Regions from separate parts of the Stenotrophomonas sp. 71799_Sma genome, predicted to be linked through region 2. Evidence: riboswitches for the same ligand, from Rfam matches in the RefSeq annotation. Region 2 holds a riboswitch; the other holds the start of a gene.

Region 1 (7,848 bases), 270 kb from region 2:
CTGGAAGCAGGCAGCTACGAACACCACCTGCATCGCATGCGCCGGCTGTACCGCGAACAGGTGGGACGGCTGCGCCAGCTGGTGGCCGAACACTTCCCGGCCGGCACCCGTGCCACCGAGCCGCAAGGCGGCTTCCTGCTGTGGCTCGAACTGCCGGGCGTGGATACGCGTGAGCTGTTCGAACGTGCGCTGGTAGAGGACATCGTGTTCATGCCCGGCCAGGTGTATTCGCGTGGTGCGCGTTACCGCCACTGCCTGCGGCTGTCGTGCTGCCAGACCTTGGATGCGCGCTTCATCGGTGCGGTGGAGCGGCTGGGTGCGATCGCGCGGGAGCTGGCGGCTGCAGCACGGTAACGCGGGCCGCTGGCCGGCAACCTCGGGATCGCCGAGTGGATGCAGTTGCCGGCCAGCGGCCGGCACTACCCAGGATCATTCGAGCAGGTGCACGCTCAGCGCTTCGCCATCCGCTCCCGGCAGATACGGCAGCCGCCCCCAGCACGGCATCGGCAGGCGCTGCTGCAACGTCGCGATGGAACGACTGGGTGCGATTGCGCGGGAGCTGACAGCTGCAACACGGTAGTGCCGGCCGCTGGCCGGCAACCTCGGGATCGCCGGGTGGATGCAGTTGCCGGCCAGCGGCCGGCACTACCCAGGATCACTCGAGCAGGTACGCCGACAGCGCTTCGCCATCCACTCCCGGCAGATGCGGCAGCCGCCCCCAGCACGGCATCGGCAGGCGCTGCTGCAACCTCGCAATGGAACGACTGGGTGCGATCGCGCGGGAGCTGGCGGCTGCAGCACGGTAGTGCCGGCCGCTGGCCGGCAACCTCGGGATCGCCGGGTGGATACAGTTGCCGGCCAGCGGCCGGCACTACCCAGGATCATTCGAGCAGGTGCGCGCTCAGCGCTTCGCCATCCGCTCCCGGCAGATACGGCAGCCGCCCCCAGCACGGCATCGGCAGGCGCTGCTGCAACGTCGCGATGTTCTCATCCTGGCGCTGCATCACCGGGTCGATGTGGTTGCCGATCCAGCCCAGGCACTCCACGCCGCTGGCCTGCAGCGACTGCGCGGTCAGCCGCGCATGGTTGACGCAGCCCAGCCGCATGCCGACCACAAGTACTACCGGCAGATGCAATGCACACACTAGGTCAAGCTGGTCCAGCGTGGCCGAGACCGGCGCCAGCCAACCGCCAACGCCCTCCACCACCACGATGTCTGCCTGCGCGCGCAGGCGCTCGAATGCAGCCACGATCGGCGCCAGCTCCACCTGCACGCCGTCCTCGGCAGCAGCCAGCTCCGGCGCCAGCGGCTGCCGCAGCGCGTACGGGTTCATGTCGGCATAGTCCGGCACCGGCCAGCTGGCCGCCTGCAATGCCAGCGCGTCCTCGTTGCGCAGGCCCTGCCCCAGATCCTCACTGCCACTGGCCACCGGCTTCATTCCGACCGCGCGCAGGCCGCGCCGGCGCAGTGCATGCAGCAGCGCGGTGCTGGCCGCAGTCTTGCCGATCTCGGTATCGGTGCCGGTGACGAACAGGGCAGGCGGCAGCGTGGCGGGCAACGGCATCGATAAGCTCCAGCGGGGCAACAGAGCCTGCATTATCGCCGGCCCGGCGCGCTTGCTAGACTGCGGGCATGTTCGCCAATGCCTCGCTTACCGGCAGCAAGCCGGAACAATACGCCCAGCTGCTGGAACAGGCCCGCGGCCTGGTCTACGCCGAGTCCGACCGCATCGCCAACGCGGCCAACCTCTCCGCACTGGTCTATCACGCTCTGCCCGACCTGAACTGGGTGGGCTTCTACCTGTACGACGGCAAGGAACTGGTGGTCGGGCCATTCCAGGGCCTGCCGGCCTGCGTGCGCATCCCGCTGGACAAGGGCGTGTGCGGTGCCGCCGCCAGCCAGCGCGTGACCCAGCGCGTGGAGGACGTCGATGCCTTTCCCGGCCACATCGCCTGCGATTCGGCCTCGCGTTCGGAACTGGTGGTGCCACTGCTGCGCGGCGATGAACTGATCGGCGTGTTCGACATCGACAGCCCGAAAGTCGGCCGCTTCGATGCCGACGACCAAGCCGGCCTGGAAGCGATCGCCCGCGTGTTCGTCGAGGCGCTGGGATGAGCGCACCGAAGCTGCGCAACATCGGCCCGAAGAGTGCGGCGTGGCTGCGTCAGGTCGGCCTGCGCAGCCGCGAGGATCTGGTTGCGATCGGCGCGGTCGGTGCCTTCGTCAAGGTCAAGCGCGCCGGCTTCAAGCCCAGCCTGAACCTGCTCTATTCACTGGAAGGCGCGTTGCTGGACTGCCATTGGCAGGAACTGAGCGAGCCGCAGCGTGAGGCGCTGGTGCAGGATTATGAGGCGCGCATCGCCGCGCATCCGTTGAAAGCGGCCGGCCCGGCCTCGGGACCGGTGCATGAGCAGCGCTTCGACACCGATGATGACGCGGAAGACAGCGTGGCCGAGAGCGCCGACGAGGATTGACCGGTAGCGCCGGGCCATGCCCGGCGAGCGCGTAGCGCGGGTGATGTGGAATTCGCCGGGCATGGCCCGGCGCTACCGGATTCGTCAGGGCTGCTGCAGCTCCAGCAGTTCGCCCACCAGCCCGACCTCGCCGCGCTCAAGCCACACCCGCAGGCGCGTGCCGTGGTCGATGCGCAGGGCCCAGCACAGCGACATCGGCAGGCCGCAGACCTGCGACAGCACCATGCGCAGTGGGCCGCCGTGGCTGACCACCAGCGTCGGCACCGGATCGTCATCATCAAGCAGGCGATCCAGCGCGCGCGCGATACGCCGCTCGAAGTGGCCCCAGCTTTCGCCGTTCGGCGGCGGGAATGCATGCGGGTCGGCATGGAAGGCCGCCAATGCATCCTCCGGCAGGTCGAACAGCGACTGTCCGTCCCAATCGCCGAAATCCAGCTCTTCCCATTCCTCGTCCGCTTCCACGTCCAGCCCGCGCGGGGTGGCCAGGGCCATCGCGGTGTGCAGCGAGCGCAGCCGCGGCGAACTGATCACCCGCTCCCAGGGCTGCGCAGCGTAGGCGTCGACCAGTTCCTGCGGCAGGCGGGCCAGCTGCGGTGGATCGCTGCGGCCATCGAGGAACTCATCGCGACCGTTGCCGGCATGGCGGACCAGGTCGAGGATCACAGCAGTGCAACCATGCACGAGGCGCTAGCCCGCGACTGCATCGCGCACAGCGCAGAAAAAATGGACGATTGAAGCAACATCATGAACACCACTTCCGGACAGCGTCCCCGTAGCGGGGCACGCCATTCTAGCGTGGGCCGCCCTCTGCCTGCCTGGGAGAGGACCCTGCACGTGATGCGGACAGCGATGCCATCACGCGTTTGCCCAGCCGGATCATCGGTGCTTCGATGCAGCGCTGCCCCAGTGCGGCCAGCGGCAGTGCGACTGCCATTACCAGCACCGCGCACAGCAGATAGCCGGTTGTCCCGTCACCAACGACCGCCAGCAGCCGGCGAAGCACCGGCCCCAGCACGGCAATTACAATGGGATGCCCCAGGTAGAGCGAGTAGCTCACCGTACCCAGCCACGCCGTCGCCCGGTTGACGAGCAGACGCGGCGGGCATTGCGAGCAGCCCAACAGGACTGCCAGATAGCCCAGGCCAGCCACCTGCCATGGTCCTGCCCCGTTCCAGCCGGCTGCGATCCCCGCCACGACCAGCAACAGCAACAGGGCACCGGCCATGTTCAGTGCCTTCCCCCACCAACGCGCCCGCGCCGGAGACAATTGCGAGAGCGCGTTGTACGCGTGGAACGCCACCAACCCCATCGCGAACACGGGCGCGTGCGTCAGCCAACCATAGCCGCCCAGCGAGGCCTCCGCGCGTGCACCCAGCGCGCCGGTTACGGCCAGCGCCGCCAGCCCCAGCAGCACCAAGAGGAGCGTCCAGGCCCGACGCCCGTTATCCACCAACAGGTACAGCAAAGGGAAGATCGCATAGAACAACATCTCCACTCCGACCGCCCAGCTGGCCCATACAATGCCCTGCTCCCAGCCGGGGAACAGGTTGAACGTGAAAGTGGCATTCGCAACGATTTCAGCCCACGGATGGCCGGCATGGCTACCCCGGCCATCGCGGAAGATCGAGAACGCCAGCAGCAGATAGAACAGCGGTGCGATGCGCAGGAAGCGGTGCAGGTAGAAACTCAGCAACGGCCGACCGCTGGCTCTGTGACGAGGCTGGGTATAACACAGCGAGAACGCGCTGATCACGAAAAACAGTGCGACACCCGTGGCCCCCAGCTGCAGAACGGGCATCAACCAACCAGCGACAGTCAGCGTCGGCGCCGGCATCGACTGGACGTGAAACAACACAACGTAGACGGCAGCCAAACCCCGAAGAGAATCGAGGAACTGCAGGCGATCCTTTGCAATCATGTTCCAGGTTCCAACCAGATGCGCGTGCGACGCTCCTCACTCTACCAGCTAGCGATGCCGTAGACTGCGCGCACTTCCAGGTGACCTGCGGCCACGGCCGGCAGGTTGAAACGGGAAGCCGGTGACGCGTGATTCCACGCCAGGCCGGCGCTGCCCCCGCAACGGTAAGCACGTCAGTTCCAGGCAACAACGCCACTGTGCCGCAGGCATGGGAAGGCGCCTGGACGGTGGCCTCGCGCCACCCGGCGGCAAGCCCGGAGACCGGCCAGGAAGCCTCAGGTCGCGATGCGGTGGGCATGGCGCTGGATGACCGCAGCCTGCGCTGCGGCGTCGGCGCATGCCTGCCTTCGCGGCTCCTCCCCTTCGCCACGCGGGCGTGCGTGGCACCTGGAGTCCCCCATGAAGCTGCAGTCCCGAATGCTGTCCCTGGCCGTGCTGGCCGCCCTGCCCGCGCTGGCCCAGGCGGCCGATGACACCACCGCGCTCGACCAGATCCTGGTTACCGCCACCCGCACCCCGATCGCCCTGCAGGACAGCATCGCGCCGGCCCAGGTGATCGACCGCGCGCAGATCGAATCCAGCCCGGCCACCTCGCTGCAGGAACTGCTGCGCGGCCGCGCCGGCATCAACCTGACCAACTCCGGCGGCCTCGGCAAGCAGAGCTCGCTGTTCCTGCGCGGCACCAACTCGGGCCACACCGTGGTGCTGGTGGATGGCGTGCGCATCAACAGTGCCGACCTCGGCCTGGCCATGTACCAGGACCTGCCACTGGCGCAGATCGAACGCGTGGAAATCGTGCGCGGCCCGCAGTCCAGCCTGTACGGTGCCGACGCCATTGGTGGCGTGATCCAGATCTTCACCCGCCGCAACCAGGGCGATTTCGCTCCGCACTTCCAGCTCGGCGGTGGCAGCAACGGCCTGCGCGAAGCCAGCGGCGGCATCGGCGGTGGCACCGAACGCGGCTGGTTCGGCGCCGACATCGCCTACCAGCATTCCGACGGCATCGATGCCTGCCGCGGCTCCGCCTCGGTGTTCACCGCGGGCTGCTTTGCCGACGAGCACGACCGCGACGGCTACCGCAACCTGTCCAAGAGCCTGCGCGGCGGCTACAGCTTCAACGACCAGTGGACCGTGGAAGGCAGCGCACTGCGCGCCGACGGCAAGAACCACTACGACGGTTACTACAACTATTCGGAAACCCGCCAGCAGGTGCTCGCTGGCAAAGTGCGCTACACCCCGTCTGAACGCCTGGCTTTCACAGCCAACGTCGGCCGCAGTGACAACGAGTCGGACAACTTCGGCGCACCGGGGGTGTTCGGCAGCGCCCAGACCCATCGTGACAGCGCCTCGCTGCAGGGCGACTTCGGCGTGGCCGAGGGCCAGCTGCTGAGTGCAGGCGTGGATTGGAGCGAAGACAACCTGGACGGCAGCAGCGCCGGATATCTCGTCGACAGCCGCCGCAACACCGGTGTGTTCGTGCAGTACCAGGGTCGCTTCGGCCGCCATCAGCTGCTGGCCAGCGCGCGCAATGACGACAACCAGCAGTTCGGCAACCATGCCACCGGCAGCGTGGGCTGGGCGATGGAACTGGAGCACGGCCTGCGCGTCAATGCCAGCTACGGCACGGCGTTCAAGGCGCCGACCTTCAGCGACCTGTACGACCCGTGGAGCGGCGTGCCGACGTTGAACCCGGAGAAGTCCAAGAGCGCCAACCTCGGTGTTTCGCAGCAGGGCCAGGGCTGGCACTGGGGCCTGGACGTCTATGAGACCCGCATCGATGACCTGATCACCTACGATGCGTCCACGATGAAAATGCAGCAGGTGGAGAAGGCGCGCATCCGCGGTGCCGAGCTGACCGGTGGCGTGCTGTTGGCCGGTTTCGACATCAACGCGCAGCTGAGCTACACCGACCCGCGCAACCGCACCCATGGCAGCACCCAGTTCGACAACTGGCTGCCGCGCCGTGCGCAGCAGACCGCGCGCCTGGACGTCGACCGCCGCTTCGGTGACGTCCGCGCCGGCCTGACCGTGCAGGGTGCGGGCAAGCGCTATGACAACGCCAGCAACTCGGTGAAGGTTGGCGGCTACGGCACGCTGGACCTGCGCGCCGAGTACGCGCTGACGCCGTCGTGGTCGCTGCTGGCGCGCGCCGCCAACGTATTCGACCGCACGTATGAAACCGTGGCGTGGTTCAACCAGCCGGGCCGCGAGTACCAGCTGAGCGTGCGTTACCAGCCGAAGTGACCGCGACGGTCATGGCAGTGCCGGCCGCTGGCCGGCACTACCATGACCTTCGGCAACGCATCCCGGGTTGCCGGCCAGCGGCCGGCACTACCCAATGCGCCGATCCGGGATTGCCGGCCAGCGGCCGGCACTACCCATTTCGTCAGCCCGGGTTACCGGCCGGCGACCAGGGATGTCCGTTGCATCAGCCCTGCAACCCCGGCAACTCACGCAGGTCGTCGATCACCGCCACCACATGCGCGGTGGCCAGGTCCAGGCCACGCGGATAGCCGTAACGCACCAGTGCGATCGGCATGCCCGCATCTTCGGCGGCGCGGTAGTCGGTCAACGAATCACCCACCATCAGGCATGCGTCCACCGGCAGCCCGAAGTGCGCGGCGACGTGCCGCAGCGGTTCACCACTGGGCTTGCGCTGCGGCAGGGAGTCGCCACCCAACACCAGCGCGAACGCATCACCGATGCCCAGGTGCTGCAGCAGCGGTGGCACCAGCGCTTCGGGCTTGTTGGTGCAGATCGCCAGCGGCACGTTGCGCGCACGCAGCTGCGTCAGCGCTTCGGCCACGCCATCGAACAGGCGCGGGCTGCGCAGCAGGCACTCACGGTAGTGCACCATGAACACCGGCATCACTTCGGCCAGGTCGACTTCGCGACCGGCGGCATGCACGGCCTGCTCGACCAGGCGGCGCACACCATCTCCGATCCAGCCCAGCACCGTGGCTTCCGGCACGCGTGCCACACCGATGTCCTCCAGCGTGCGGTTCAGTGCTTCGGCGATATCGGCGGCGCTGTCGACCAGCGTGCCATCAAGGTCGAACACGACCAGCGGATAGGGATACGACAAGGGACGGCACCTGCATGACGTGGGGCCGTCCATTGTACGCCGCTGGTTTTTGCGCCGATCCGCCTCAGCCGATCCGGCGCGCGCGGGTCGCCAGGAAGGTGGGCAGATAGCGATCGATCAGGAAGCGCGGCTGCGGCTGCCAGTCTTCCATGAAGCGATCGATGATGAAGCCGGCATCGAGCTGACCACCGATCAGTTCGGTCAGGCTGTGGCCGAAGGTCAGCGCGTCACCCCGTGCCAGCTTCGCCTCGCGCTCGGCCGGCGCCAGGTCTTCCAGGTCCGAATAGGGAATGGCGTACTGTGGCCGGATCAGGCCTTGTGCATCCAGCTGCGGATCGCGCGCGCCAACGAACAGCACCGGGTTGTAGAA
Region 2 (7,848 bases):
ACTCGGCCAGTGCCTTGCCGAACTGGCGGCGCTCGCCCATGTAGCGGCGTGCAGCGTCCAGCGCACCCTGCGCGGCGCCCAGCGAGCAGGCGGCGATGTTGATGCGGCCGCCATCGAGCCCCTTCATCGCCAACTTGAAGCCGCCGCCTTCCTCTCCCAGAAGGTGGCTGACCGGTACGCGGACGTTTTCGAAGGTGATGCCACGGGTGGGCTGGCTGTTCCAGCCCATCTTCTCTTCCTTGCGGCCGAAGCTGATGCCCGGCAGGTCCGCCGGCACCGCAATGGCGCTGACACCGCCGGCACCGGCACCACCGGTACGCGCCATCACCACCAGCAGTTCGGTGGCACCGGCGCCGGAAATGAAAGCCTTCGAGCCGTTCAGCACATAGAAGTCGCCATCGCGCACGGCGGTGGTCTTCAGCGAGGCCGCATCGGAACCGGCGCCCGGTTCGGTCAGGCAGTACGAAGCCAGCTTGGTGCCCGAAGACAGATCGGTGCCCCACACATCGCGCAGCGCCGGCTGGCCCCACTTGGACACCATCCACGAGGCCATGTTGTGGATGCTGATGTACGCCGCGGTCGACGGATCGACATTGGCGAGCTCCTCGATGACGACGGCGGCGTCCAGTCGGCTCAGACCGCTGCCGCCCACTTCCGGGTCCATGTACAGACCGCAGAAGCCCAGTTCACCGGCCTTGGCGATCGCCTCGCGCGGAAAGATGCCCTCCGCATCCCATCGCGCGGCGTGCGGCGCCAGTTCGGCCTGTGCGAAGTCACGCGCAGCTTCGCGGTACGCCTGCTGCGCTTCTTCCAGTTCCGTCGTCATCGAGTGGCTCATGGCTGCTCCTGCCGTTACTTCAGGCTGATCGTGGTGTTGACGCCATGGCTGAGCGTCTCGTCATCGAACCAGCGCGCGGTGACCGTCTTGGTCTGGGTGTAGAACAGCACCACCTGCTTGCCGTACGGGCCCAGATCGCCCAGCTTGGACGCGCGCGAACCGGTGAACGAGAACAGCGGCACCGGCACCGGAATCGGCACGTTGATGCCGACCTGGCCAACGTCGATGTCTTCCTGGAACTTGCGCGCGGCGGCGCCGGACTGGGTGAACAGTGCGGTGCCGTTGCCGTTCGGGTTGCTGTTGACCATCGCGATGGCCTCTTCCAGCGTCTCCGCTTCGAGGATGACCAGCACCGGCCCGAAGATTTCTTCCTGGTAGATGCGCATGTCGGTGGTGACACCGGCAAAGATGGTCGGGCCGACAAAGTTGCCCTTCTCGAAACCATCGACCTGCGGCTTGCGGCCATCCAGCACCAGCTTGGCGCCCTGCTCCACGCCCGAGGCGATCAGGCCTTCCACGCGCTCGCGGGCGCTGCAGGAAATGACCGGGCCTACATCGGTGCCGGCGACGGTGCCGCCGCTGACCTTCAGGCTCTTGGCCTTGGTGACCAGGTCCTGCACCCAGTTGCGTGCTTCACCGACCAGCACCAGGGTGGAGGCCGCCATGCAGCGCTGACCGGCCGCACCGAAGGCGGCGCCGACCATCGCGTTGAGGGTCTGTTCCTTGTTGGCGTCCGGCAGCACCACGGCGTGGTTCTTGGCGCCCATCATGCACTGCACGCGCTTGCCGGCCAGCGAGGCACGGTTGTAGACGTGGGTGCCGACGCGGGTGGAACCGACGAACGACACGGCCTTGATGTCCGGGTGGTCGCAGATCGCGTTGACCACTTCCTCGCCGCCGTGGACGACGTTCAGCACGCCCTTCGGAATGCCTGCTTCCAGCGCAAGCTCGACCAGGCGCATGGTGACCATCGGGTCTTGCTCGGACGGCTTGAGGATGAAGGTGTTGCCCGTTGCAATCGCCATCGGGAACATCCACAGCGGGATCATCGCCGGGAAGTTGAACGGGGTGATGCCGGCGCACACGCCCAGCGGCTGCATGATCGTGTAGGTGTCCACGCCATTGGCCACGTTGTTGGCCAGCTCGCCCAGCTGCAGGTTGCCGATGGCGGCGGCGTGCTCGACCACTTCCAGGCCGCGGAACACGTCACCTTCCGCGTCCGGCAGGGTCTTGCCCTGTTCGGCGGTGAGGATGTGGGCCAGCTCGCTCATGTTCTCGCGGATCAGCTGCTGGTACTTCAGGAAGATGCGCGCACGGGTGCCGATCGGGGTCTTGCGCCAGGTCTTGAAGGCTTCCTTGGCGGCGGCGACGGCGGCGTCCACTTCGCCGGTGGTGGCGAACGGCACCTTGGCCAGCACGTCCTGGGTGGCCGGATTGATCACGTCCTGCCAGTGGGAGGTGGCCGATTCAACGAACTGGCCATCGATCAGCATGCGGATACGGGGCGCTGCAACAGTCATGACGACAATCCCACAGGGTGCGAAAGATGCTTGGCATTATTCACAGCACCCACCTCGATTTCCGGGCTGAATCCGCTTAATCTGGCCAACACGCCAGACGATTCATGTTAATTCTGTGAATTATTCAGCTCCCCAGCGACAACTTGGCCTGCGCCTGCTGCGGCTGCGCGAGCAGCGCGGCTACAGCCAGGCGGATCTGGCACGGGCGCTGGGGCTGTCGGCCAGCTACCTGAACCAGATCGAGCGCAACAAGCGCCCACTGACGCCGGCCGTGCAGAAGAAGCTGGGCGAGGTGTTGGGCGATGTTTCCGCCCTGTTCGACGACGATGAGCCCGCCGCGCTGCAGGAAGCGCTGGGCGAGACCCTGCGCGACCTTGGCCTGGCCGAGGTCAGCGCCACCGAACTGCGCGCGCTGGCCGGCAACCTGCCGCAGGTCAGCCGCGCGCTGCTGGACCTGCACCGCCGCCACCTGGCGCTGCGCGAGCATGCCGCCGCGCTGGAATTCCAGCTGGGCGAGCCCGGCGCCGGCAGCACCCTGCCCGCTGGCGATCAGGTGCGCGAGTTCTTCAACCGCATGCACAACCACATTCCCGAGCTGGACGAGCTGGCCGAGCAGCTGTTCGCCGAGTGGGGGCTGTCGCCCGGGCACGTGGCACCGCGGCTGCGCCAGCTGCTGGCCGACCGCCATGGCGTGCTGGTGGAAGTGGCCGCACTGCAGGCCGGGCGCGAAAAGCGGCAATACGATGCCGGTGCGCGGCGGCTGTGGCTACCCGATTACCTGGAGCCCGGACAGCAGGCGTTCCAGATGGCGGCCGAGCTGGCCCTTCATGGCTACCTGCCGCAGATCGATGCGGTGGTGGCGCGCGCAGGGTTTACCGATGAGGCACGCATCGCGCAGGCGCGGATTGGTCTCTCCAACTATTTCGCCGGCGCGCTGGTGATGCCGTACATGCGCTTCCTGCGTGCGGCCGAAGCCAGCGGCTACGACATCGAGCTGCTGGCGCATCAGTTCGGCGTCGGCTTCGAAGCGGTTTGCCACCGGCTGAGCACGCTGGCACGGCGCAGCGCACCCGGCCTGCCGTTCTTCTTCATCCGCGTGGACCGCGCCGGCAATGTGTCCAAGCGTCATTCGGCCACCGATTTCCACTTCTCGCAGGTGGGCGGCTCGTGCCCGCTGTGGATCGTCTACGAGGCGTTCAACCAGCCCGGCCGCATCCTTACCCAGACCGCGCGCATGCCCGACGGGCGCCGCCATTTCTGGCTGGCGCGGCAGGTCAGCAGCGGCCCGGTCGGCCATGGCCAACCGCGGAAGACGTTCGCGGTGGCGCTGGGCTGCGATCTGCAGCATGCCGAGCGGCTGGTGTATTCATTGGGGCTGGATGTGCAGAGCCCGGGTAATTCGGTGTCGATCGGACCGGGGTGCCGGGTGTGCCCGCGCGAGGACTGCATGCAGCGCGCATTCGCGCAGTTGCCGGGGCGGTAGGGTTGGTTCGGCAGGGCTGCGCCCTGCACCTGCTTCAATCCAAGGCAACAGCAAAAGCAACAGCGGGCTTTCCGTGGGATGGCGGGGTGGATCCGGTTGCGGGGGACGCTGCAAGTCCCCCTCCGGGGCCCGGCCCAGCCGCTGGCGGCTGTGCGTTCGGGCGCTTGCGAAGCAATGCTTCGCAAGCAAAGCGCCCTCACCCATGTAAGCTCGGTCGCCGCTTGCTCGTGTGCGCAGTCCTGCGCACACGGCAAGACCGGGGTTGGGCGTCCTGCCCAACCCGCCCGAGGCATGCCTCGGGCCCATGCGGCTCACGCCCCCGCAACCGGACCCACCCGCCTTCGACAGGTCTCCGCGAGCTGTCGAAACGGCATCCTTTGCTGCTGTGGGTAGGTGTCGACCTTGGTCGACACGGTGGATCCACGTCGTGCAGGGATGCTCTTCGATGAATGTTCGAAATATTCGATTTCGATGGGGTTCCATCCACGCATGGCGTGGATCTACTACCGGGTCAGTAGATCGGCGTCACCTTCATCTGCGGCAGCGGGCGCGGTGCGCCGTCGGTGAGGTCCGGGCCGAGGTCCTCCCAGGTACGTCCCTGCTCGACCATCAGCCCCCACAACTGCTGCGATGCCAGCCGCTTGTCTTCCGAGCCCAGCTTGTACGACGGTGGCGTCGGCTGGCCACTGGCAACCATCGAGTACGCCGCGCGGTAGGCCAGTACCTGCTGCGCCGGGTCGTCGGTGCGCGCCACTTCCAGCGTGTAGCGCTGGTAGGCCGAGGCCAGGTTGCGCCAGCGGATCCAATAGTGGTTCTCGAACGAGAACGAACAGAAGCGCGCACCGGCCAGGCTGCCCTTGTCGGCGATGCGGGTCAGCACGTCCTGCGGCATGTCCAGGTTCATGCCGCCCTCGTCGCCCTGCAGGCTCACATGCACGATGCGGTCGCGGTAGCCCGGGGCACGCGCCTGCAGCAGGTCGCGCCAGTTCTGCATGGTCGCCACCACCGCGAACAGGAAGCGGCCCAGCTCGGCGGCCGCCAACGGCGTGGCGATCGACTGGTAGGTACGCTGCCAACCGTGGCGGTTCTCGGTGGGCAGGAACACAGCATGTTCCAGCGCCTGTCGGCCACTGCTGCCGTGGCTCACGTCTTCGGCGTGCTGCGGGTAGACCAGATTGATGGCGAAGGTCGGCCAGCGCGGCAACGCGGCATCGAACAGGTGGATCGGGAAGTTGCTGCTGATGCCACCATCGGAGAACCAGCAGATGCGGAACGCGGTGATCACCGGTCCGCAGGTCTGCCCGGCACTGGTCAGCCCTTCCATGCTGTCGGCGACGTTGTGCTCCTGGTCGGCCGCAGGTGCGGTCGGTTCACAGCGACGCTCGCGGCGTGAGGGCTCATGCAACGGCACCGCGCTGATCAGCAGCGGGAAGCTCAGGCTCATGCGCGTGGCCACCAGCACCGGCAGCTTCGGGCCCTGCGGCAGGTGGTAGTACCGGCGCCCATCCACCTCCAGTGGCGGGCCGGCCTGCGTCACCAGCCACTGCACCACGCTGGCCGGAAACAGCTGCTCGAACTCCTCGCGCAGGAACCAGAACTGCGCGCCGCCCAGCGGCAGCGTGCGCGGCTCGTTGTGCGACACACAGGTGGTGATCATCTGCAGGCTGATCGCATGCGGGCTGTCCGGCTCGCCGGCATAGCGCGGCGCATCGTGCAGGTCGGCGAAGGTGAGCGGTGCATCCAGCGGCTTGCCGGACAGCTGCTGCAGGCATTCATGCAGCCACTCGGTCAACGCCGGCGTGCGTGCATCGCGGCCGAGGCCGCTGCACAGGCCCAGCAGGTTACGGCGCGCCACCCGCGCTACCCGCAGCGCGGCACCGGCCACGCCGGCACCGTACGCGCACAGCAGTGATGGCAGCAGCGTGGCGGCCACGCCGCTCCAATCGCCGCCCCACCAGCCCAGGCCGAGCAGCAGCGCCAGCGACACCAGCACCTCCAGTGGCGCAATCTCGAACACCGCGATGGCCAGGCACAGCAGCTTGTGTGGCAGGCGGGCATTGCCGGTCAGCACCACCAGCAACCGGTAGGCGGCGCGCGCCCCCCGTGCCGGCTGGAACAGGCTGTAGATGAAGCCGCGCCGCGACAGCTGCGCCGACACCGCCGACAGCCCGCCGTAGCCGGCATCGCCGGGCAGGTGCTCGCCGGCCTGCTGGCGGCGATCACCGCATGCCGCCGCGGCCGCTACGGCTGCAGCGATGGCGCCGGCCGAGGTGCCGCCGATGCTCTTGAAGCGATACTCGCGCGCCAGCGCCAGTACCGCATTGGGGTACACGATGCCGCTGGTGATGCCGCCTTTCATGACCAGATCGCAGTACTTCGCCGCCACGAGCCACCTCCCGTCTGTCGGTGCCCAGTATGGCAAGAGGCGCTCTCACAGCCTGAGAAGCGAGCCACAGCCCTGCGCTTTCATTGGCCCTTGACCATTGGCCTCGACGCGTCCACCGTTGGCACGCCGAAGGTATCCCTGCCGTGGCCTTGATGGCGGCAGGGATTTAAACGGGAATCCGGTGAAGGCGCCTCGCGCGCCCATTCCGGAGCTGCCCCGCAGCGGTGAATGGAAACGAATCCTGCCAACAGCACTGGGCTCACGCCTGGGAAGCGGCGGGTAGTAGGTGGGCTGCGGCCCGTGTCCATCAGCCCGAATACCGGCCCCGGCCGGGGGACACGACCGTCCCCTGACTCGACCTGGAATCTCCGCGGGGAGGTTGCCGGGGCCGTCGTTGTCCTGCGCGTGCAGGCGATGCGGCCGCGCGCGTCCTGTTCACGGTATCCGGCCAGCCCTGTTCACCCACGCGCTGATGCATGGGCCACCGCCGTTGCCGGCGGTCCATGCGGTACCTGACGATGACCGAGCTCCAACGCCCCACCCTGACCCTGCCCGCCGACGGCAAGCGCCTGCTGCTGCATTCGTGCTGCGCGCCCTGTTCCGGCGAAGTAATGGAGGCGATCACCGCCTCCGGGATCGACTACGCGATCTTCTTCTACAACCCCAACATCCACCCGGTGAAGGAGTACGAGCTGCGCAAGCAGGAGAATATCCGCTTCGCCGAACAGCACAACATTCCCTTCATCGACTGCGATTACGACACGGACAACTGGTTCAGCCGTGCACGCGGCATGGAGAACGAGCCCGAGCGTGGTATCCGCTGCACGATGTGCTTCGACATGCGTTTCGAGCGCACCGCGCTGTATGCGCACGAGCACGGCTACGACACCATCAGTTCGTCGCTGGGCATCTCGCGCTGGAAGAACATGGCGCAGATCAACGACTGCGGCATCCGTGCCGCGTCGCGCTATGAAGGCCTGCAGTACTGGGACTACAACTGGCGCAAGGGCGGCGGTGCCAGCCGCATGATCGAGATCAGCAAGCGCGAGCAGTTCTACCAGCAGGAATACTGCGGCTGCGTGTACTCGCTGCGCGATGCCAACCGTCACCGCCGCGAGAATGGCCGCGAACGGATCAAGATCGGCCTGCTGTACTACGGGCAGGACGCTGAGACGCCGCAGGGCGATTGACGTGTGGGCATGGGGCGGCCACGCTGGTCGCCCCTTCTGCTGTACCGGAACTGCCATGACCGCCCTGCCCGCCGATGTCGCCCTGCTGGTGATCGACCTGCAGCCGGACTTCATGCCCGGTGGCGCGCTGGCCTGCGACCAAGGCGATGCGCTGGTGGCACCGATCGCCGATCTGCTGGCACAGCGCCGCTACCGCACCGTGGTGGCAACACAGGACTGGCACCCGGCCGACCATGCCTCGTTCGCCAGCCAGCACCCCGGCCAACGCCCCTTCGAGACCATCCTGCTGCACGCGCAGCCGCAGACCCTGTGGCCGGACCACTGCGTGCAGGGCAGCGCCGGTGCCGCGCTGCATCCGGGCGTGGACTGGACCGTGGCCGACCTGATTCTGCGCAAGGGCACCCGCCAACAGGTGGATTCATACAGCGCCT

What was found. A riboswitch is a leader RNA that binds a small molecule or an ion and turns the genes downstream of it on or off. The one in region 2 is predicted to bind cobalamin.
Region 1: it holds a riboswitch for cobalamin, as region 2 does, so the genes downstream of both, btuB (TonB-dependent vitamin B12 receptor) here and ACZK4Z_RS01235 (epoxyqueuosine reductase QueH) in region 2, are expected to answer to the same signal.

The regions. Positions count from the first base shown of each region.
Region 1 covers NZ_CM151202.1:549,710-557,557, reverse strand. The annotation lists gene ACZK4Z_RS02560 (aminotransferase-like domain-containing protein) at 1-354, shown strand, start outside; gene bioD (dethiobiotin synthase) at 882-1,565, opposite strand; gene ACZK4Z_RS02550 (GAF domain-containing protein) at 1,634-2,116, shown strand; gene ACZK4Z_RS02545 (TfoX/Sxy family protein) at 2,113-2,475, shown strand; gene ACZK4Z_RS02540 (histidine phosphatase family protein) at 2,560-3,138, opposite strand; gene ACZK4Z_RS02535 (acyltransferase family protein) at 3,266-4,393, opposite strand; cobalamin riboswitch at 4,455-4,677, shown strand; gene btuB (TonB-dependent vitamin B12 receptor) at 4,793-6,637, shown strand; gene gph (phosphoglycolate phosphatase) at 6,822-7,478, opposite strand; gene ACZK4Z_RS02520 (class I SAM-dependent methyltransferase) at 7,543-7,848, opposite strand, start outside.
Region 2 covers NZ_CM151202.1:278,494-286,341, reverse strand. The annotation lists gene ACZK4Z_RS01255 (acyl-CoA dehydrogenase family protein) at 1-838, opposite strand, end outside; gene ACZK4Z_RS01250 (CoA-acylating methylmalonate-semialdehyde dehydrogenase) at 853-2,358, opposite strand; gene ACZK4Z_RS01245 (helix-turn-helix domain-containing protein) at 2,474-3,841, shown strand; gene ACZK4Z_RS01240 (patatin-like phospholipase family protein) at 4,353-6,227, opposite strand; cobalamin riboswitch at 6,355-6,569, shown strand; gene ACZK4Z_RS01235 (epoxyqueuosine reductase QueH) at 6,731-7,417, shown strand; gene pncA (bifunctional nicotinamidase/pyrazinamidase) at 7,473-7,848, shown strand, end outside.